3 regions of the Streptomyces sp. NPDC013455 genome follow, and region 2 is predicted to be linked to each of the others. Evidence: riboswitches for the same ligand, from Rfam matches in the RefSeq annotation. Region 2 holds a riboswitch; each other region holds the start of a gene.
The links. A riboswitch is a leader RNA that binds a small molecule or an ion and turns the genes downstream of it on or off. The one in region 2 is predicted to bind cobalamin.

Region 1: another riboswitch for cobalamin. It lies ahead of ABZ576_RS13305 (CbtB-domain containing protein); the one in region 2 lies ahead of ABZ576_RS30180 (cobalamin biosynthesis protein).
Region 3: another riboswitch for cobalamin. It lies ahead of ABZ576_RS26260 (HoxN/HupN/NixA family nickel/cobalt transporter); the one in region 2 lies ahead of ABZ576_RS30180 (cobalamin biosynthesis protein).

Annotation. Positions count from the first base shown of each region.
Region 1 is NZ_JBEYCX010000006.1:248,289-255,696, forward strand. It holds gene ABZ576_RS13295 (histidine phosphatase family protein) at 1-145, shown strand, start outside; gene ABZ576_RS13300 (CbtA family protein) at 349-1,095, opposite strand; gene ABZ576_RS13305 (CbtB-domain containing protein) at 1,115-1,336, opposite strand; cobalamin riboswitch at 1,373-1,513, opposite strand; gene ABZ576_RS13310 (enoyl-CoA hydratase/isomerase family protein) at 1,966-3,159, opposite strand; gene ABZ576_RS13315 (DUF2997 domain-containing protein) at 3,344-3,544, shown strand; gene ABZ576_RS13320 (4Fe-4S single cluster domain-containing protein) at 3,552-4,166, shown strand; gene ABZ576_RS13325 (AAA family ATPase) at 4,163-5,704, shown strand; gene ABZ576_RS13330 (hypothetical protein) at 5,769-7,408, shown strand, end outside.
Region 2 is NZ_JBEYCX010000024.1:104,611-112,018, forward strand. It holds gene cobN (cobaltochelatase subunit CobN) at 1-952, opposite strand, end outside; gene ABZ576_RS30175 (cobyric acid synthase) at 949-2,457, opposite strand; gene ABZ576_RS30180 (cobalamin biosynthesis protein) at 2,454-3,398, opposite strand; cobalamin riboswitch at 3,499-3,640, opposite strand; gene ABZ576_RS30185 (hypothetical protein) at 3,934-4,161, opposite strand; gene ABZ576_RS30190 (inorganic phosphate transporter) at 4,196-5,440, opposite strand; gene ABZ576_RS30195 (lysozyme) at 5,584-6,465, opposite strand; gene ABZ576_RS30200 (class II aldolase/adducin family protein) at 6,690-7,379, shown strand.
Region 3 is NZ_JBEYCX010000018.1:145,822-153,229, reverse strand. It holds gene ABZ576_RS26275 (DUF4142 domain-containing protein) at 1-613, shown strand, start outside; gene ABZ576_RS26270 (glycoside hydrolase family 13 protein) at 610-2,268, opposite strand; gene ABZ576_RS26265 (metalloregulator ArsR/SmtB family transcription factor) at 2,349-2,699, opposite strand; cobalamin riboswitch at 2,778-2,997, shown strand; gene ABZ576_RS26260 (HoxN/HupN/NixA family nickel/cobalt transporter) at 3,023-4,138, shown strand; gene ABZ576_RS26255 (nucleoside hydrolase) at 4,174-5,139, opposite strand; gene thrS (threonine--tRNA ligase) at 5,171-6,397, opposite strand; gene ABZ576_RS26245 (hypothetical protein) at 6,752-7,408, shown strand, end outside.

The DNA.
Region 1 (7,408 bases), on a different contig from region 2:
CGTGGTGCGGGCGGCGGTCGTCGCCGCGCTGGGCCTGCCCGCCGCGGTCTTCTGGCGCCTCGACGTACAGCCGCTGACCCTCACCGAACTCAGCGGCCGGGCCGGACGCTGGAACCTGCGCCTGGGCCGTCCGCCGACCGGTTGAGGACCGGGCCGCAGACCGGCCGGGGCGCTCGCCCGCAGGCCGGCCGGGGCAACGCCAGACAGGGCGGCGCCGGTCGGGGCAGCGCGGTCCGCGCCGGACCGGCCGGTGCTCCGGCCGGGCCGTGATCCGGTGCGCGACGGTGTCCGGAGAACGCCGAAGGCCCCCAGGATGGTTCCGAGGGGCCCTCTGGTGGCGCGGAGGAGTCAGTGCGCGGCGGGAACCGCCCGACCGGCGGCCACCGGCCCCGGGTTCAGCAGCCGCTCGGCCAACTCGCCGAAGGCGAGGCCGAATCCGCCCCACAGCACGGTCTGGATGGCCAGCGCCGACAGGCGGAACCGCCACAGCAGGGTGGCCGGGAAGTGGCTCGGCACCTCGTTGACGACGGGCAGGAACTGGAAGGCCAGGCCGATCACGACGGCGAACGCGGCCACCGCGACGACCGTCGCCCACCAGGTGCCCAGGCCGGGCGCGAGCCGCTTGCCCAGGATGGTGGCAGCGACCGCGAGGAGGACGCTGAGCACCATCATCAGGAAGTACAGGGTGGTCCGCTTGCCGATGGTGTCGGGGTCGCCGACCGACGGCGGATTGGCCGGGTACTTCAGGAACGGTACGACGTACACGGTGAGCAGCGCGCAGCCCGACAGCAGCAGGGCCGTGGCCCGCGGGCCGAACCGGCCCACCCGGCCGAGGGCGAAGCAGAAGGCGAGCGCGGCGATGCCGCCGAAGGCGACCCCGTAGAGGAGGACGCCGGTGGCGAGGCCGGCGGTGGACTGGACGGAGCGGGAGACGACTTCCACCCCGTGTTCGTGGGAGTGGGCTTCCTCGAAGCCGATCGCCTTGTCGATGTGCGGCTCACCGAGGACGTAGGCCGCGATCAGGGCGAGCACGCCGGCCGCGAGGCCGGCGAGCATGCCCCGTACGAGGAGGTTCCGTACGGTTGCGGAGTTCATGGGCGCGCGTCCCCTCGCGTCAGTGGCAGGGGAAGCCGAGCAGGTGACGTGCGTCGTGCACCCATTCATGGACGTCCGTGCCGTTGAACACGGAGGTGGCGCCCTGCTCGGCGCCGACGAAGTACAGCAGGACGAGCATCAGGATGCCGAAGAAGACCGCCCAGGGGGCTATCGCCTTGAGCGGCAGCTTGGCGGGAACGACGGGGGTGGTGGCTGTCGGCCGGGCGACGGTCTGCGCCATGGCAGGACCTCCTCTGGGAGTTCGCGTCCCATCTCGGTGGTGCACAGGACGACGGCCACGGGTCTGACTCACGAGCTCCTTGAAGGGCCCGCATACAGTGGCGCGACCGTGCCGGATTCCCACCGGCTTCCGTCTCGCCGTCGTCGATATCGGACAGACCGTACCGCGTGGCGCGGGCCCGGCCAAGACCGCGTACACCAGGGGTGATCTACCTCTCCCACCGGGCGGGACGGTATGGGCTGGTGGGTCGGCGGTGGCTAGATCCGACCGGTCGTCCACCGCGGCGACAACGGGCCCGAGCCGCTCCGCCCGCCCGCCGCGAACACCGCGCGCGGCAGGCGCCGAGGGGGGCGGACACCCGAGCGGAGGCGCACACCTCGGAATGCGGGCACCTCGGGATGCGGGCACCTCGGGGTGCGGGCGCCTCGGGATGCGGGCGCCTCGGGATGCGGGTCGCTCGACGCCGAACGCCGCACAGCGGAGGCGGCGTTCGGCACGGCGGCGTTCGGCACGGGCACCGGAGGAGGCGGGTCGCCGTCCGGCGCGGCCGGCTGTCCCCCGGCACCGCCCCGGCGGCCCGCCCCACCACTCCCCGCCGGCCGTCAGCGCGGCGGGCTGCCGCCCGTCGGCTACCCGGCGGTGTCCGGGGTGCCGGCCGTGCCGGCGGTGTCCGGGGTGCCGGCCGTGCCGGCGGTGTCCGGGGTACCGGCCGTGCCGGCGGTGTCCGAGGTGCCGGCCGTGCCGGCACCGTCGGCGGTGGCGGTGGCGGTGGCGGTGGCGGCCAGTCCCAGTTCCCGGTCGCCGAGCGGGGCGAAGAAGCGGTCCACGTCGGCGTCGGTGACCTCGGCCAGGGTCGCGGGCGACCAGCGCGGTGCGCGGTCCTTGTCGATGACCTGGGCGCGGATGCCCTCCACCAGGTCGGGCGTGCGCAGGAAGGCGCAGGAGACGCGGTACTCCTGGTCGAGGACCTGCTCCAGCGAGCCGAGGCTCCGGGCGCGGCGCAGGGCGGCGAGGGTGGCCTTGAGCGCGGTGGGCGACCTGCCGAGCAGGGTCTCGGCCGTCTCCTTCGCGTCCGGGCCGCCGTGGTCCCGCAGCCGCCGCACGATCTCCTCGACCGTCCCGGCCGCGTAGCACGCGTCGATCCACTCCCGCCGCTCGGCCAGCTCCCCTCGCGGCGGCGGCTGCACATGGCGCGCGAGGACGTCCGGCAGGGGCGAGGCGGCGAGTTCGGCCACGAGGGCGGGGAGGGCCGCGGCGGGTACGTAGTGGTCGGCGAGCCCGCAGAGCAGGGCGTCGCCGGCGCCGATGTGGGCGCCGGTCAGCGCGAGGTGGGTGCCGAGTTCGCCCGGGGCCAGGGCGAGCAGACGGGTGCCGCCGACGTCGGGGACGAAGCCGATGCCGGTCTCGGGCATGGCGATCCGGGACCGGTCGGTGACGATCCGCACGCTGCCGTGCGCCGAGACGCCGACACCGCCGCCCATCACGATGCCGTCCATGACGGCGACGTAGGGCTTCGGGTAGCGGGCGATACGGGCGTTGAGCCGGTACTCGTCGCGCCAGAAGGCGGCCGAGGCGGTGCCGTCGCCGTCGCGGGCGTCATCGTGGATGACGCGGATGTCGCCGCCGGCGCACAGGCCGCGCTCCCCCGCGCCGGTGATGACGACGGTCTCCACGGCCGGATCGCTCTCCCATACGGTCAGGGCCGCGTCGACGGCGCGGACCATGGCGTGGTTCAGGGCGTTGAGCGCCCCCGGCCGGTTGAGGGTGAGATAGCCGGCCCGCCCCTCGGTGCGCAGCAGCACGGGCGCTTCGGTGCCGGTCATCCGGACGCCTCCGTCAGGCCGCGGGTCTCGATGACGCACATGATCTCGTCGGTTCCTTCCCTGGTCCGGTCCTGTCCGCGGGGTCGCGGACGATCTTGTCGATTGTCGCCACCTGGTGACGTGCCTCGCCGCGCGGAGATATATTGCGGGCATTCGTGGTTGGGGCCTGGCTTGGGGGGACGAGTTGGCCGACGAGATCCTTGAGGTGACGGTCAGACCGGACGGCCGGGTCGAGTTGCACGTGCAGGGCATGGAGGGCATGAGCTGCCTCGCCGAGACCGAGGAGCTCGTCTCCCGGCTCGGCGGCGACGTGGAGTCGCAGGAACTGACGGCCGAGGCCTACGTGGAGACCGCCGAGGAACACCACGACCAGCTCTGGCAGTAGACCGGCGATGGTGACAGTACGGGGGCACTCCGTCGCCGGGCCCCGGTGGCGGATTCATTCGACGCTGGCCCGGAGCACGGCGAACGGTCCGGGTGCGCGGTTCGTGGTGTGGAGCCAGGGGTGCACTCTGGCGTGCGACGGCTGCTTCAATCCGGGCACGCATCCCGTCCGCCCCGGGGACCCCGCCCGGGACCCCGGCGGGCGGCCGGTCGCGGACCTGGTCGAGGAAGTGCTCGGCACCGACGGCATCGAGGGCGTGACCCTGACCGGTGGCGAGCCGCTGGAGCAGACGGAGGCCGTCGCGGCGTTCTGCGGGGCGGTCCGGCGCCGCAGCGATCTCGGCATCATCGTGCTGACCGGGTTCACCCGCGCCGAGGTGGAGGGCGACGCCCGCCGTGCGGCGGCGGTCGCCGACACGGATCTGGTCGTCGCCGGGCGGTACAACGCGCGGCTGCGGCTGGGCGCCGGACTGCGCGGGTCGTCCAACAAGGAGTACTGGGCGCTGACGGGCCGGTACACCGCCGCGGACCTCGCCGAGGTGCCCGAGGCGGAGCTGGTGATCGGTACGGACGGCTCGATCACCCTGACGGGCATGCACGAGTGGGAGGGCGGTCCGCGGTGACCATCGAGAACGACATCGGCCTGTACCTGCGGGCGAGGGTGCCGCTGCTGGTGCTGGTCACCATCGAGGAACAGCGGGCGCTCACGGTGCTGGACACGGTGCGTGCGGCGCGGGACGCTTCCGCCGACCTCGTCAGCTGGGACATCGCCGACGGCTTCCGGTCGGCGGTCGGCCGCGGCATGCCGCAGGCGCCGACGCCGGAGAAGGCGCTGGAGAAGATCGGCGAGATGGTGAAGGCCTCGCCGCAGAAGCGCGACCTGTACGTGCTGAGGGACTTCCACGAGTTCTGGTCGAAGAGCCCGCTGGTGCGGCGCAAGGTCCGCAACCTGGCACACGAACTGGTGTACACGGGGTCCTCGCTGGTGGTGACCACGCCCGTGCGCGACGTACCCCGGGAACTCGACGACGACGCCGTGGTCATCGACCTGCCGCTGCCCGACGCGGACGCCCTGCGGGGCGAACTGGAGCGGATGATCACCTCCACCGGCGGCATCCGCTGCGAGCTGACCGCGCACGGCCGTGCCCGGCTCGCCCAGGCGGCACTGGGTCTCACCTCCACCCAGGCGCGGCGGGCCTTCGCCAAGGCGATCGTGCGCGACCAGGTGCTGGACGACCGGGACATCGGCGCCGTACTGGCGGAGAAGAAGGCCGTCATCCGCGCCTCCCGGGCCCTTGAGTTCACCGCGCCCGAGGAGACACCGGACGACCTCGGCGGGCTGGACGCGCTCAAGCGCTGGCTGACGCTGCGCGAGCGCGCCTTCGGTGAGGAGGCCGCGAAGTACGGGCTGCCCGCGCCGAAGGGTCTGGCGCTGATCGGCATCCCGGGTACCGGCAAGAGCCTGACCGCCAAGATGATCGGCGGCATGTGGCGGCTGCCGCTGCTCCGGCTGGACGTCGGCGCGGTCTTCGGCTCCCTGGTCGGCGAGTCCGAGGAGCGGGTCCGCCAGGCGCTGAGCCTGGCGGAGACGGTGGCGCCGTGCGTGCTGTGGATCGACGAGCTGGAGAAGTCGTTCGCCGCCGGCGGGGGCGGCGACTCGGGGACCTCGCAGCGCGTGCTGGGCACCCTCCTCACCTGGATGCAGGAGAAGACCAAGCCGGTGTTCGTCGTCGCCACGGCCAACGACGTGACCGCGCTGCCCCCGGAGATGCTGCGCCGCGGCCGCTTCGACGAGGTGTTCTTCCTGGACCTGCCGACCGAGGCCGAGCGCCGCGAGATCCTCCACGTCCACCTGCGCAAGCGGCGCCGCGATCCGAACCGGTTCGACGTGGCGCAGCTGGCCCGGCTGTCCGACGGCTGTGTCGGCGCGGAGCTGGAGCAGGCCGTCGTCGACGCGATGTACCGGGCGTTCGCCGAGGACCGGGACATCACGACGAGCGACCTCGCGGAGGCGATCGCGCGGCTGGTGCCGCTCAGCCGTTCCCAGCGGGAGTCGATCGAGAACCTGCGGGCCTGGCTGCGCGACGGGCGGGCGCAGTCCGCCTCCTTCGCCGAGGCCGAACGGGCCGCCGAGGCGCAGGTCCGGCTGGAACTGGCGTGACGAGGGACAAGTGACGGAGTACGGCCCGTGCGGCGGGCCGGTGACGGGGGGGAGCGGGGCGGTGGTGAGTGCCTGGCGGGCCGAGCGCCGGCTGCGGGCGTCCGCGCGCGGTGACGCGGCGTCGGGCTGGGGGTTCCGGGCGCGCCGGGCCTGGCGGCGGCTCCGTGCGGGTGCGCTGGAGGACGGCGATCCCCGGGTCGTGGCGGTGCTCGCGCGGACCGCGCGGGAGGACGGTCATCCGCGGCAGCAGTCGGCCGGCGAGGTGCTCGCGGAGCGCTGGGCCGCGACACGCGATCCGGAGCTGCGCCGCCTCGTCCGCGAGACGGGTGCGTTGGCCCCCCACGGCCTGCCCCGGCTGCTGACCGCCGCGGTGCAGGGGCGGCTGCCGCAGGTGTGGTCGTGGGAACTGGCCGATTCCGTCGACCAGTTGCTGGCCGACCCGGATCCGCTGGTCCGGGAGGGCGCGGAGGCGGCGTGCGCGACGGCCACCGGGAAGTTGTCGGAGGCGCTGTGGCGACGGGCGGCCCGCACCTTCACGCGTTCCGGTCAGGGGCCGGCCGGCGCGCACGTCCCCGTGGATCTCCCGCCGCTGGTCTCGCTGCTGCTGCGCAATCCGGTGCCGCCCGAGGGCAGGGTGCTGCGCGTTCTCTGGGCCGCCTGGCTGCGCGTGCCCGACGAGCGGCTGCTGACCGCCCTGTCGGCGTGGAACACGCCCGCGCCGCCGAACGAGCCGGAGCGGGGCGCGAGTCTCGTCGTACTGGCACCCACCACCGCGGGTCTGACCGAGCCGGCCGCCCGCGTCGCCCTGTTCGCGGCGGCCGCACGCACCGACCACCCGGTAGGGGACCTGGCCCGCCGGAAGATCCTCGCGGGGCTGCCGCCGGAGCTGGCGGAAGCGCTGTGCGACGCCGCGTTGTCCGATCCGGCGCTGGTCCCGCTCTGCGTCGAGAAGCGGCTCGCGCCCAGGGATCCCGTCCGGCGGGTGGTGTTCTTCCTGCTGACCCGCCAGTTGGAGCAGTACCGGGGCATGGACCCCGACGGCCGGCTGCTGGAACTCGCCTACGCCGCCGCCACCCAGGAGACGCGCCTGGGGCTGCAGCAGGCCATGCGCGCCACCGGCGGTCTCGACCTGATGCGGGTGCTGGTCGGCAGCGACCCGCGGTCCCGGATACCGGAGCTGGAGGAGCCCGAACTCGACTACCTGAGCCGTCAGCTGGCGGAGCGCGGGGAGTGGCGCCGGCTGTGGGGCATGGTGCAGGAGGTGGCCCCGGCCGCCGGCCTGAAGCTGATGGGCCTGTTCGAGGACTGGGTGCCGCGTGACGAGGACGGCCGCCGGGTCTTCGAGATGATGCGCCGGGCCGATCCCCGGTGGACGCGCGGATCGCTGCGGGGGTTCGGGCAGTGGTGGCCGGACGTGTCACGCAGCAGCCGCATCCAGTTCCACGGCAGGGTCAACGACGTCTCCTTCGCCCCGGACGGCCCCTTCCTGGCGATCGCGGGGACCGACCACGTCGCCGGTGTCGTCGATCTGACGCAGGGCCGGCTGGTCGAGCGCTACGACTGCTTCCGCTCCTCGGTCGGGTTCATCGTGCACACCGGTGGTGGTGCCTTCGTCGCCGCGGAGCGCACCAACAACGGGCAGGCGCCCTGCCGGCTGGTGCGCTGCACCGGCGGCGGCGGGCGGGTGCTGTACGAGGAGCCCGG
Region 2 (7,408 bases):
TGAGGGCGATCCCGGCCACCCGGGCGGCCCGCTCGGGGTCGGCGACGTACACCGGAACCTCGTCCGGGCCCTGCTCCTTGAAGGAGAACGGGACGGTGATCAGACGGCCGTCGAACTCCGGGATCGCCACCTGCATCGCCGCGTCCATGGGGGACAGGGCCGCGTCGGACTCCTCCCAGGCGGCCCGCGAGGAGGTGAGGCACAGGCCCTGGAGCACCGGGACGTTCAGCTCGGCGAGCGCGCCGATGTCCCAGGACTCCTCGTCACCGCCCGCCGACGCCTGCGAGGCGTGGGTGCCGCCGGCCGCGAGCACGGTGGCCACCAGCGCGTCGGCCCGGCTCAGCAGCTCGTACAGCCCGGCGTCCGCGCCGCGCAGCGAACCGCAGTACACCGGGAGGGCGTTGGCGCCCCGCGCCTCGATCGCCTCGCACAGGGTGTCCACGAAGGCGGTGTTGCCGCTCAGCTCGTGCGCCCGGTAGAACAGCACGCCCACGGTCGGCCGGCCGTCCCGCTGCTCGTACCCGCCGTGCACGCCGAACTCCGGCATCCGGCGCGGCTCCTCGAATCCCTCACCGGTCAGCAGCACGGTGTCGGACAGGAACCGGGACAGCTCCAGCAGGTTCGCGGGCCCGCCCTCGACCAGGTACCGCAGCGCCTCCGCCACCACACCGGCCGGCACGGACGACTCGGCCATCAGCTCGGCGTCCGGCACGCTCTCGCCGCCCAGCAGCACGGTCGGGATGCCGGAGGCCTTCAGCGCGGCCAGCCCGTCCTCCCACGCCCGCTTGCCGCCCAGCAGCCGAACGACGGCGAGGTCGGCGCCCTCGATCAGGCCCGGCAGCTCCCCGGCGACGTCGACCCGGGTGGGGTTGCCGATGCGGTAGCCGGCGCCGGAGGCCCGGGCCGCCAGCAGATCGGTGTCGGCGGTCGACAACAACAACACAGTGCTCATGCGGGCGCTCCCGGTGGAATGAAAGGCAGTCCTTGCGGCGCGCCCGACTCGATGAGCCGCCAGAGCGCGTCCGTGTCCGCGTGCTGTTCGATCAGGTCGCCGAGCCGGTCGAGCTGCTCCTCGCGCAGCGTGGCGAACGAGGTGTCCGGCGCGGGCACGAAGCGGCGGCCCGCGGCGGCGGCCACCTCGCGCAGGAAGGCGCGCCGGAAGCCGTCCGACTCCAGCGAGCCGTGCCAGTGGGTGCCCCAGGTCTGGCCGACCCGGCAGCCGTCCAGGAAGCGCTCGCCCCCCGTGACCTCGGCCACCCCGTGGTGGATCTCGTACCCCTCGACCCGCTCACCGAGGGCCTCGCCGGCCGGCCGGGTGAGGGTCTTCTCCCGGGCGAAGCGCACCCGGACGGGGAGTACGCCGAGCCCGTCGACCGCGCCGGCACGCGACTCGACCTCGTCCTCGATGTGCTCGCCGAGGATCTGGAAGCCGCCGCAGATGCCGAGGACGGGCCGGTGCTCGGCGGCCCTGCGGACCAGGGCGTCGGCGAGACCCCGCTCCCGGAGCCACGCGAGCGCCCGGACCGTGCCCCGGGTCCCCGGGACGACGACCAGGTCGGCGTCGGTCAGTTCCTCCGGCCGGTCCACGAACCGCACCACGACGCCCGGTTCGGCGGCCAGCGCGTCCACATCGGTGAAGTTGGACATCAGCGGTATCGCGCACACGGCGACCCGCAGCACGTCCTCGCCGACCGGGGGAGCGACGGCGGACTCCCGGACGGGCGCCCGCAGCGACACCCCCATCCCGTCCTCCTCGTCGATGCCGAGCCCGTGCCGGAACGGCAGCACGCCGTACGTCCGCCGCCCGGTCAGCTCCCGGAGCATCTCCAGCCCGGGCTCCAGCAGGCCGACATCGCCCCGGAACTTGTTCACCAGGAACCCGGCGACCAACTCCTGGTCCTCGGGCGACAGCAGGGCGACGGTCCCGAAGAAGGAGGCGAAGACGCCCCCGCGGTCGATGTCCCCCACCACCAGCACGGGCAGCCGCGCGTTGCGCGCGATGCCCATGTTGACGATGTCGGTCCGCCGCAGATTGATCTCGGCGGGACTCCCCGCCCCCTCACAGATCACCGCGTCATACGTGCCCCGCAGCTCCGCCAGGCAGTCCAGGACCGTGCCGAGCAGCCGCTGCTGGCGTCCGCCGTGGTAACCGCGGGCGCTCAGCTCCCCGACCGGCTTGCCGAGCAGCACCACCTGGCTGCTCTGCTCGCCCCCGGGCTTGAGCAGCACCGGGTTCATCAGCGCGGTCGGCTCCAGGCGGCAGGCCTGGGCCTGCATCGCCTGCGCCCGCCCGATCTCGGCGCCCTCACGGGTCACGAACGAATTGAGGGACATGTTCTGCGCCTTGAACGGCGCGACCTTCACGCCCTGGCGGACCAGCCAGCGGCAGATGCCGGCCGTCACGACGCTCTTGCCGGCGTCCGAGGTGGTGCCGGCGACGAGGAGACCACCGTTCACTTCCCACGTCCTTTCAGGAGTCGGCGTGCGGCGAGTGTGGTGCCGAGGGCGAGCAGGCCGACGCGGCGGGAGAGCCGTACGGCCCGCTCGATGTCGCCGGCCCGGACGGCCCGTCCCGAGGCGCCGTTGAGCACCGGGCGGTGTTCGACCCGGCCGCCGTAGGAGAGGGTGCCGCCGAGGCGGACGCCGAGCGCGCCCGCGAACGACGCTTCCACCGGGCCCGCGTTGGGGCTCGGATGCCGCGCCGCGTCCGCCCGCCACGCCCGCACGGCGCCGCGCGGATCGGGTCCGGCCAGTACGGCGAGCACGGCGGTCAGCCGCGCCCCCGGCCAGCCGGCCACGTCGTCGAGCCGGGCGGAGGCCCAGCCGAACCGGAGGTGGCGCGGCGACCGGTGACCCACCATGGCGTCCAGGGTGTTGACCGCCCGGAACCCGAGCAGCCCCGGCACCCCGGCCACGGCGCCCCACACGAGGGCGCCGACGACGGCGTCCGAGGTGTTCTCCGCGACCGACTCGACCACGGCCCGGGCGATGCCGTCGGCGTCCAGCGCCTGCGGGTCGCGGCCGCACAGATGGGGCAGCCGGGCCCGGGCCGCCTCGACGTCCCCGGCCTCCAGGGCGCGCCCGATGGCACGGGCCTCCCGGGCGAGCGAGGTACCGCCGACGACGGCCCAGGTGGCGGCGGCGGTCAGTGCGAGGGAGGCGGTACGGGAGGGGCGTACGGCGCGTGCGGCCAGCGCCCCGAGGGCGACGGCGCCGCCGGCGCACACGGTGGTGTGCAGGGCGCCCCAGCCGCGGTGGTCGTGCCACAGCGCGCCTTCCACGGCCCCGGCCGCACGGCCGAACACGGCGACCGGGTGCCCGCGGCGCGGATCGCCGAGGAGCAGGTCACCGAGGAGGCCGGCGGCGGCGCCGTACGCGTACGTGCGGTCGGCACCCATCGGCTCAGCCGGCCGTGGGCACAGGAGCGGGCCTGGTATCGGTCCTCGAACGGCAGCCGAGCATGGCGATATGTGTCCTCACTCAGGGTGTCCGCGCCCTGGTTCGACGTGAATCGGCGGCGAGAGTTCCTGGCTCCCGGGGATGGCTCCCCGGTGACAGTGGCGGGACCGCGCCGGATTCGCACCGGCTTCCTCTTCTGCCGCCGTTATGGCCTGGGCAGTCCACCACGCACCCGGAACGGCCGTCAACTTGCCTCTGACCTGGGATGCCGGACTGTGCTGAGGCCCACACCGGCAGCCCGCCGCGGGGCGTCGGGGGACCGGGGCGCGACGAGAACCGCTCGGGGGAGCGGCCTGCACCGATCCGCCCCGCACCCCCCGCACGGAGACCGGCTCCGCGGGCGCGTACGCCTCGCCACCGCGGGTTCCCTCCGTGTCCGTCACGCCCTCTCGGCTCCCGCGCCCGGACACGCGTCGGCCCTGCCGGGCCACCGCCGCAGCGGGCCCGGCAGGGCCGGCGTCGTGTTCCGGGCGGTCAGCCCTTGGCGACGATGAGGTGGATGCCGTACGCCACCGCCGCCGCGCAGGCCGCGAAGCAGACGTAGGCGCCGGTGACGGCGAGGCCGGCGGAGCCACCCTGTGCGGTGGCCTTCTCGCGCCGGTTCAGGCCCGCGATGCCGAGCGTGAACAGGGTCACCAGGCCGACGCTGAACACGAGGCTGGCGCCGAAGACGGAGCCGAGGGCCGCCCAGTCGATCTTCATGGGGATGCTTCCTTCAGTAACCGTGTGCTCGGGGTCAGACCGTGGCGGCCGGCGGAGCGGCCGGGGCCGGCTCGGCGGCCGGGGCGGGGATCGTGGCCGTCAGGTCCTCGGTGACCGCGCCGACGGGCGGCGGGGTCACGGCGGCGATGGCGGTGGTCACCACGCCGGCCGGCTCGTCGGTGTCGGCCATCACGTTGGTGTGGTCGACGACCTCGCGGCGGGAGATCTTCCAGATGGCGGCGCTGGCGGCGACCAGGAAGACGGCGACGGCGGCTGTGCCCCAGTCACCCAGGTCGGTGACGGCCTCGGCGCCCGCGCCGACCAGCGCGGCGGCCGGGAGCGTGAGGCCCCAGGCGATGAACATGCGGGTCGCGGTCGACCAGCGGACGACGCCGCCCTTGCGGCCGAGGCCCGCGCCCATCACGGAGCCGGAGACGACGTGCGTGGTGGAGAGGGAGAAGCCGAGGTGGGAGGAGGCCAGGATGGCGGTCGCGGCGCTGGTCTGCGCGGCGAAGCCCTGGCGCGGCTCCAGGTCGGTCAGGCCCTTGCCCATGGTGCGGATGATGCGCCAGCCGCCGATGTAGGTGCCGAGCGCGATGGCCAGGCCGGCCGAGAGGATCACCCAGGTGGGAGGGTTGGAGCCGGGCGCGATGGCGCCGCCCGCGATCAGCGCGAGGGTGATGATGCCCATCGTCTTCTGCGCGTCGTTGGTGCCGTGGGCGAGGGAGACCAGGCCGGCGGAGGCGATCTGGCCGGCGCGGTAGCCCTTGCGGGTGGCCTCGCCGTCGGCGGTTCCGCCGATGCCGTACGAGAACCGGGTGGCCAGCAGCGACGCGAGACCCGCCACGATCGGCGCGGCGACCGCGGGCAGCAGCACCTTGGTGACCAGGACGTCGCCGTGCACCGCGCCGAAGCCGGCGGAGGCGATGGTGGCGCCGACCAGGCCGCCCATCAGGGCGTGCGAGGAACTGGAGGGCAGGCCCACCAGCCAGGTCAGCAGGTTCCAGAGGATCGCGCCGACCAGGGCGGCGAAGATGACCTCGGGACGGATGCCGCTCTCGTCGACGAGACCCTTGGAGATCGTGTTGGCGACCTCCACGGAGAGGAAGGCGCCCACGAGGTTGAGGACGGCGGACATGGTCACCGCGATCTTCGGCTTCAGGGCGCCTGTGGAGATGGTGGTGGCCATCGCGTTCGCGGTGTCGTGGAAACCGTTCGTGAAATCGAACGCGAGTGCGGTTACCACCACAATCGCGAGGATCAGCGAGAAGCTTTCCATTTACCCAGGCAATCGTTCGAGGTCATTGGCTGGTCGAACGTAGGCAACCTGGGTGAACGGAAGATGAACTGGGGCGGGCGTCGGGATGTCCGAAGGGCATGTTCATGATTCCGCTTCGGCCACTCGCCCCAGGCGCCCCTTGGCTACCGGCCCCGCGCGAAGGCCCGCAGCCGCGCCGCGGACCCGTTGAAGAGATTCTGGTCACCCGGCAGCCCGCCCTTGACGCCGTACTGCCAGAACGTCCAGTCACGCCAGCCGCCGGGCAGCGCCCCGGGCCGGGCGGCACCGTGCCGGGCGAGCCACAGCGGGTGGGAGGAGAAGGCGCGGCCGTCGCCGGTGCACTGCCTCCACCACTCGGTGGTGGTGTAGATCACCGGCCGGCGGCCGGTCTCCCGCTCGACCTCGTCGCCGAACGACCGGATCCAGCGGACCATGCGCTCCTTGTCCAGCCCGTAGCACACGTGCTCCTCGCTGTACGGGTTGTACTCGATGTCGAGCGCCGGCGGCAGCGTCCAGCCGTCCGCCCGCCAGCCGCCGCCGTGCCGCAGGAAGTACGCGGCCTGCCGGGCGCCGGAGGACCGGTCCGGCCTGGCGAAGTGGTACGCGCCCCGGATCAGTCCGGCCTCGCGGGCGCCGCGGTACTGTCCGGAGAAGTAGGGGTTGCGGTAGTCGGTGGACTCGGTCGCCTTGACGTAGACGAACCGCGCGCCCCCGGCCCGGGCCTCCGGCCAGTCGACGCGCTCCTGGTGGGACGACACGTCATGCCCCCGCGGCAGCGCCCGCACGGACACCGCCGGCCCACTCGCTTCCCCCGGCCCGACGGCGCTCGCGGGTCCGGCGGCATTGGCGAATCCGACGGCGCTCGCGGGTCCGGCGGCTTCCGCCGGGCCGGCCGACGCGGTCGCGGGCGAGGCGCCGGCGGTCGCGGGGCCGGCGGTCGCGGGGCCGGTGAGGCCGAGGACCGCCGCTGCGGCCGCCGCGAGGACACCGGCGCGGCGGCGGACGAGGGTGCGTACACGTGCCATGGCGTCTCCCCGGGGTGCGGACGGCGGACGCCCCCGCACGCGCGGGCGGCGGCGGTCGTCCGGATCGTCCAGTGGGCAAGAGAGATCATTGAAGACCCGCTGCCCGCCCGGTCCGCACCGGTGGCAGGTGTTTCCCGGCGAGATCCGCCCGTTCGGCCGCAGGGTTTCCGGACCCGAACGGCCGCACCGCCCGCTCGCCCCGCTCCGGCTGGCAGGATCGCGGCATGGCTGAACTGCGGCGGAACACGGACGACGAACGACGGGACGCGCACCGCGACGAGGCGGAGCTCTGGGCGGAACTGGTCGGGACGGCCCGCCGGACGGTCACCGACGGACTGGTGGTCGGCACCTCCGGCAACGTCTCCGTCCGCTGCGGCGACCTCGTGCTGGTCACCCCCTCCGGCGTCCCCTACGACCGGCTCACCCCCGCCGACATCACCGGCGTCGACCTCACCGGACGCCAGGTGCTCGGCACGCTGGTGCCGACCAGCGAGCTGCCCATGCACCTCGCCGTCTACCGCACCACCGACGCCCGCGCCGTCGTCCACACCCACGCCGTACACGCGACGGCGGTCTCCACGCTCGTGCCCGAGCTCCCGCTGGTCCACTACATGGCCGCCGCTCTCGGCGGACCCGTCCGGGTCGCCCCCTACGCGGCCTACGGCACCGACGAGCTGGCCGAGAACATGCTCCGCGCCCTGGCCGGCCGTTCCGGCTGCCTGCTGCAGAACCACGGCATGGTCACCTACGGCGCCACGCTCGCCCAGGCCTACGACCGCACCGCCCAGCTGGAGTGGATGTGCCGCCTGTGGCTGACGGCGTCCTCGGTACCGGGTCTGGCACCGTCCCTGTTGTCGGAGGCACAACTGGCCGAGGCCGGGGAACGCTTGAAGGGGTACGGCCAACGGAGGTGACCCCTTGCCGAGCGACAAGCCCCTGCGCA
Region 3 (7,408 bases), on a different contig from region 2:
CGACTTCGTGGTGAAGGTGCGGGCGGCCGGGCTGTGGGAGTACCCGCTCGGTCAGATCGGGCTGCAGAAGGGCAGCAGCAAGGAGGTGAAGACGGCGAGCGAACACCTGGTGGACGGGCACGCCGCGCTGGACGCCTCCTGCCGCAAGATCGCCCCCATGCTGAACATCACGCTGCCCAACCTGGCCAGTCCGCAGCAGGTCGGCTTCGTCAACCAGCTCAAGGGCGAGAGCGGCAAGCAGTTCGACACCGACTTCGCCAACATCCTGCGGATGACGCACGGCTCGATCTTCAACACCATCGCGAAGATCCGCTCCACCACCAAGAACTCCCTGGTGCGCGCCCTCGCCGACCAGGCGAACGACACCGTGCTGGACCACATCACCGTGATGGAGAAGACCGGTCTGGTCGACTTCGACCAGACCCTCTTCCAGCAGACCACCCCGCCGAAGCTCCCCCAGTCCGACCTGACCCCGCCGCCCCCCGCCGTGGGCCAGCCGGAGGTGGTGCTCACCCCGCCGCCGACCGCCACCTCCACCCCGCTGGACCTGAGCGCCGCCACCGGGGGCGGCGCGGCCGGCGCCGCCCCCGGCCCGAGCCCGTCGGCCGGCTAGGCGAGCCACACCGTGGTGTCCGGTGGCAGGGTCCTCCCCTCCGGCAGCGGGGTGCTGGCCAGCAGCACCTCACCGGGCGGCAGCGGTACGGGCCGCGCGCCCAGATTGGTGACGCTGCGCCAGGTCTCGGTACGGGTGAAGTCCAGGACGCCGGCCGGAGCCCCGGGCGTCCAGGTCAGCGTCTCGCCGTCCAGCAGCTTGCGGCGCAGCCGCAGGGCCGTGCGGTACAGCTCCAGCGTGGACCCCTCGGCGCCGGCCTGCGCCTCGACGGCGTAGGCCGCGAAGGACGCCGGCTGCGGCAGCCAGCCCGCCCCGGGGCCGAAGCCGTACGACGGTCCGGTCGTCGTCCAGGGCAGCGGCACCCGGCAGCCGTCGCGGCCCTTGCGGACGTGGCCGGTCTGCTCCCAGATCGGGTCCTGGAGCACCTGGGTGGGCAGGTCGGCGACCTCGGGCAGGCCCAGTTCCTCGCCCTGGTAGAGGTAGGCCGAGCCGGGCAGCGCCAGCATCAGCAGGGTCGCCGCCCGGGCCCGGCGCAGGCCGGCCGCCGTGTCGACGGCCGGCGCCGTGCCGCCCGCCAGCAGCCAGGCGTCCGGGTCGGTGCCGGGCGGCAGCACGAGACGGGAGGCGTGCCGTACGACGTCGTGGTTGGACAGCACCCAGGTCGCGGAGGCTCCGACGGTCCGCGCCGTGGCCAGCGAGCCGGTGATGACCTCGCGCAGCTCCTCCGCGTCCCAGCGGGCCTCCAGGTACTCGAAGTTGAAGGCCTGTCCCAGTTCGTCGGGGCGGGCGTACAGGGCGCGGCGGGCGTCGGGGACCCATGCCTCGGCCACGGCGGTGCGCGGCGGGTGGTAGGCGTCGAAGATCTTGCGCCAGTCCCGGTAGATCTCGTGGACCTCGTCCCGGTCCCAGTACGGGTGGCTGCCCGGCTCCACGTGCAGCAGGGCCTCCTCGCCGGTCGCGCCGATGTCGCCGACGTCCCGCAGCGGCTCGGCGAGGTCCTTGGCCAGGCCGTGGGCGACGTCGACGCGGAAGCCGTCCACGCCCCGGTCGGACCAGAAGCGCAGGGTGGCGCGGAAGTCCGCGCGGACCTCCTCGTTCTCCCAGTTGAGGTCGGGCTGCTCGGGGGCGAAGAGGTGGAGGTACCACTCCCCGTCGGGGACCCGCCGCCAGGCGCTGCCGCCGAACACGGACTGCCAGTCGGTGGGCGGGAGTTCGCCGTGCGCACCGCGCCCGGTCCGGAAGACGTACCGGTCCCGCGCGGCGGAGCCGGGCCCGGCGCGCAGCGCCTCCTGGAACCAGGGGTGCAGGTGCGAGGTGTGGTTGGGGACGAGGTCCACGACGACCTTCAGACCCAGCCGGTGGGCCTCGGCGACCAGGGCGTCGAAGTCGTCCAGGGTGCCGAGGCGCTCGTCGACACCGCGGTGGTCGGCGACGTCGTAACCGCCGTCGGCGAGCTCGGACGGGTAGAAGGGGCTCAGCCACAAGGCGTCGACGCCGAGCGTGGCGAGGTGGTTCAGCCGTTCGGTGATGCCTTTGAGGTCGCCGAGGCCGTCGCCGTCGGCATCGGCGAAGCTGCGCGGATAGACCTGGTAGATGACGGCCTGCCGCCACCAGTCGGGGTTCCTGGACGAGAGGTCCGGCGAGAGGTCTGCCATACGGGCTCCCAGGGGACGGACGACGGTACGGACTCTGTATCTGTCCACATTGCCCGGAAAAGCAACCTTCCAGCGGGCGGTCAGGGGCCGCAGTGCTCCAACAGGCCCTGTACCTGCGTGTCGACCACCCGGTAGCGCACCACCCGCCCCTGCTTCTCGCCCGCCACCACGCCGGCCGCCCGCAGCAGCCGCAGCGCCTGGGAGACGGCGGGATCGTTCATCCCCGTGGCGATCGCCAGGTCGGAGACGGCCAGCGGGCCGGTGCGGTGCAGGGCGAGCAGCAGTGCGAGCCGATTGGGGTCGGCGAGCAGGGAGAACCGGTCGGCCCAGGCGCGCAGCCGGGCCACGTCGCCGATGGCGGCGATCGCCTCGCACACCCGGTGACCGTCGATGGTCCGCCGGTCGGCTCGGTCGGCAGGCACGAGATGCATGCCGCCATCCTCCCAAACCCATATGTGATCTTGAATACCTGCACGGCTGAGCAGCTGTGCAGGGAGGGCCCGCGCCCCCTACTGTGGGCGGGCCGTGGTGCTCGGGAAGTCGATGCGAAGTCGACGCGGCCCTCGCCACTGTGATCGGGGAGTTCCCGTTCCGTCCGGCACCGCCGGGCCACTGGTCGTACGACTGGGAAGGCAGGAACGGCGGACGCACGACCCTCCCGCGCGCTCGGCTTCGCTCGCGCGGGGGCACCCGTAAGCCAGGAGACCGGCCACGGCAGCTCATGAAAGATCCACGAGGTGCTGGAGCTGACCGCATGAACCCGCCCGGGACATCCCTGCCCGAGTCCAGGCCCGCGTCCTTCCGCTGGCGACGCGAGGACACCGTCAAGACGGCCGGGCTGATGGCGGTGATCCTCGCCCTGCACGTCGTCGCCTTCGGCATCCTCTTCCTGCTCGTCGCGCCCGAGCGCTACGAGGTCGGCGACGAGGTCTTCGGCGTCGGGCTCGGCATCACCGCCTACACCCTCGGCATGCGGCACGCCTTCGACGCCGACCACATCGCCGCGATCGACAACACCACCCGCAAGCTGATGGCCGACGGCAAGCGGCCGGTGTCGGTGGGGTTCTGGTTCGCGCTCGGCCACTCCAGCGTGGTGGTGCTGCTGGCCCTGCTGATCGCGGGCGGCACCTCGCTCGCCGGGAAGGTGATGAACGAGGGCTCCGCCACCCACCAGGTGCTCGGCTTCCTCGGTACGACGATCTCCGGCACGTTCCTCTACCTCATCGCCGCCCTGAACCTGGTCGCCCTGGTGGGCATCCTGAAGGTGTTCCGGGCGATGCGTGCGGGCTCGTACGACGAGCGGGAGCTGGAACAGCACCTGGACTCGCGCGGCTTCATGAACCGCGTCCTCGGCCGGCTGACGAGGTCCGTGTCCCGGCCCGGCCAGATGTACCCGCTGGGCTTCCTCTTCGGCCTCGGCTTCGACACGGCCACCGAGGTCACGCTGATGGTGATGGCGGGCTCGGGCGCGGCGGCCGGCCTGCCCTGGTACGCGATCCTCTGCCTGCCCCTGCTCTTCGCCGCCGGGATGAGCCTGTTCGACACGCTCGACGGCACGTTCATGAACTTCGCCTACCAGTGGGCGTTCTCCAACCCGGTCCGCAAGGTCTTCTACAACCTGGCCATCACCGGCCTGTCCATCGCGGTCGCCTTCTTCATCGGCACGATCGAACTGGTCGGCGTGGTCCACGAGAAGTTCCACCTCGACGACCCGGTCACCGGCTGGGTGGCCGGCCTCAACCTGGACAGCGTCGGCTACCTCATCGTCGGCCTGTTCGTGGCGGTGTGGGCGGCGGCGCTGGCGTACTGGCGGCTGGCCCGGGTGGAGGAGCGCTGGACCGCCCGGACGCCGGCCGCCTCCGCCGAGTAGCCGGGGCGAGGCACCCCTGGGGGGTGTCCCACCCCCTAGCGTCGGACCGTCTCCAGGTACAGCTTCACGTACCGGTCGACGTCCACTTCCAACGCCACGTCGACCAGCGCCCGTTCGCGGCCGCCCTCGTGGATCTCGGACTCGCCGAGGCGGGGGCGGCGGTCGACGACGGTCTGGCCGCGGGACGGACCGGGGGCGAGGGAGACCTCGACCGGGAGGAGGCTGGTCGTGATGCCCGCCGGGTCGGCGACCGCGCACACCGCGCCGGCGTCGCCGAGGCCGCCCGCCTCCTCGGCCTCCGGCGGCTCGCCCTGGTGGGCCGGCCGGTGGGCGAGGAGCTCGCCGGCCAGGCGGGTGCCGGGCTCGCCGCTGGTCCGCAGCCGGTGCACCTCGTCGCTGCCCACGACGACCTGACGGAAGACGTCCAAGCCGTACATCGTGATCGGCACCCCGGCCGTGAGCAGGATCGCCGCGGCCTCGGGGTCGTGCCAGACGTTGAACTCCGCGACCGGCGTGGCGTTGCCGACCTCCACCGCGCCGCCCATGAACACGATCCGCTCGATGTTGCGGGTGACCTCCGGGTGGGTGCGCAGCAGCAGCGCGATGTTGGTCAGCGGGGCGGTCGGGACGAGGGTGACCGGCCGCGGGGAGGCGAGGATCTCGCGGTGCAGGAGGGTGACGGCGTCGACGTCCGCCGGGGCGCGGGTGGGTGCGGGCAGGCCCAGGTCCCCCATGCCGTCGGTGCCGTGCACGTGCCGGGCCGAGCGGGCCGGTTCGAGCAGCGGGCGCTCGGCGCCCCGGCCCACCGGGACGTCGGGGGCGCCCGCCTGCTCCAGCACGGTAAGCGTGTTGCGGACCACCCCGTCGACGTCGGTGTTCCCGGCCACGCAGGTCACCGCCCGCAGGTCCAGTCCCGGGTGGCGTACGGCGAACAGCAGGGCCAGGGCGTCGTCGACCCCGGTGTCGCAGTCGATGATCACGGGGATGGGCTGACCGGTCACGGCGGACTCCTTCCGTCGTGCCGACCTTAGATCAGGCCCACAGCGCGGTGCCGCGTGCCGCCACCCGTTCGGCGATGCGCGCGAGGAGGTCGCCCCCGGGCAGCGCACCGGGCCGGCGGCCGTCGCGCAGCCGCAGGGCGGCCAGCCCGGCGCCGGCCTCCCGCGCACCGATCACCGCCTGGTACGGCACCAGGCGCGCCGCGCGGACCCTGGCCCCCAGGGTGCCCTCCTCGGGCCCGGCGAGTTCGGCGCGCAGGCCGAGCGCGGCCGCCTCCCGGACCAGCGCCGCCGCCTGCTCCCGCTGGTCCTCGGCGACGGGCAGCACGGCCAGCTGGACCGGGGCCAGCCAGGCCGGGAGCGCGCCGCCGTGCGCCTCCAGCAGGTGGGCGACGGCCCGCTCGACGCTGCCGATGATGCTGCGGTGCACCATCACCGGCCGGTGCCTGGCGCCGTCGGCGCCGATGTAGTGCAGGTCGAAGCGGGCGGGCTGGTGGAAGTCGATCTGCACGGTGGACAGGGTGGCCTCGCGGCCCGCCGGGTCCGCGATCTGCACGTCGATCTTGGGGCCGTAGAACGCGGCCTCGCCCTCGGCCTCCTCGTACGCCACCCCGGCCTCGGCGAGCACCTCCCGCAGCAGATCGGTCGCCCGGCGCCACAGCCGCGGGTCGTCGACGTACTTGCCGCCCGCGCCGGGCAGCGAGAGGCGGTGGCGTACGGCCTCGATGCCGAGGTCGGCGTAGGCACGGGCGATCAGCTCCAGGGCGTCGCGGGCCTCCGCCACCGCCTGGTCGAGGGTGCAGAAGATGTGCGCGTCGTTGAGGTGGATGGCGCGGACCCGGGTCAGGCCGCCGAGCACACCGGACAGCTCGGCGCGGTGCATGGCGCCCAGCTCGGCGATGCGCAGCGGCAGTTCGCGGTGGCTGCGGGGCCGGGAGCGGTAGATCAGGGCGTGGTGGGGGCAGAGGCTGGGGCGCAGCACGACCTCGTCCGCGCCGAGCTTCATCGGCGGGTACATGTCGTCGCGGTAGTGGTCCCAGTGCCCGGAGATCTCGTACAGCTCCCGTTTGCCGAGCGCGGGCGAGTACACGTGCCGGTAGCCGGCCCGGCGTTCGGCGTCCCGGACGTACTCCTCCAGGGTGTGCCGGACGACCGCGCCGTCGGGCAGCCAGTAGGGCAGGCCCGCGCCCATCAGCGGGTCGGTGTCGAAGAAGCCGAGTGCACGGCCGAGGCGGCGGTGGTCGGGCAGCTGCTGGTTCATCCGGGACTCCTCGGTGCGGGAGGCGGACGCCCCGGGTGCACGACGAAGCCCCGGGGCGTGCGCCCCGGGGCTTTCGTGCTGGTCAGGTGTCAGCGCGCCGGGACGGTCTCCGGCGTCGTCGTGTTCGACGGGTCCTGCGGGGCGCGCTGCATGGACGGGACGGTACCGCCCCCGCGCGTCGGGCACCACGGATTTTCCGCCCACCGCCCCACCCCGCACACCTCCCCGCCCGGCGCCCCTCCCCGTCCCGCGCGCCCCTCACCCGTACGGACCGGAGCGCTGGTGGGCGGGTCGGGCCGGTGGTGCCGTGAGATCAGGCACCCCGTCGGCCGCACGCAGCCCCAGGAGGCACCGATGACCCCCGCGATACGCCCGCACCTGCCCCGTGGCGTCCTGCTCTCCCTCCTCGCCGCCGGTCTCCTCGCCGCCGGCGGCTGCGCGGCCCTCGGTCTGCGGCAGCCGGCCAGCGCGCCGCACCCGCTGCCCACGATCGACCGGCCGGCCACGACGGCCAAGGCGTCCGCGCGGCCCGAGGGCGCCACCCTCAGCGACGAGCAGGTGCAGGCAGCGCTCATCAACGAGACCGACCTCGGCGAGCCCTGGACGCCCACGACCGGCGCGGCCACCTGGCGGGACGGGCTGCTGAAGGCGAGCACCACGGCCGGGGAGTGCCAGCGGCTGCTGGACGCCCTGTACGACGACGAACTCCTCGGTGCCCCGGCCCGCGTCGCGGTCGGCCTGGACCACACCGACGACGACGCCCAGCTCCGCTACCAGATCGGCGCCCGCCGCCCGGCGGAGGTCGACGCCATGCTGTCCTGGCTGGGCACGCTGCCGACGCGGTGCGCGCGGTTCACGGCCACCACGGAACTCGGGCTGGTGGAGGACGTCCAGGTCGTCGACGCCCCGCTGCCGGAGGTCGGGGACGTGCGCCAGGGCCTGCGCGTCACCCTCGCGAGCACGGCACCGGACGGGCAGGAGTTCCTGCTCAGCCTGGACGTGGCCGCCGTC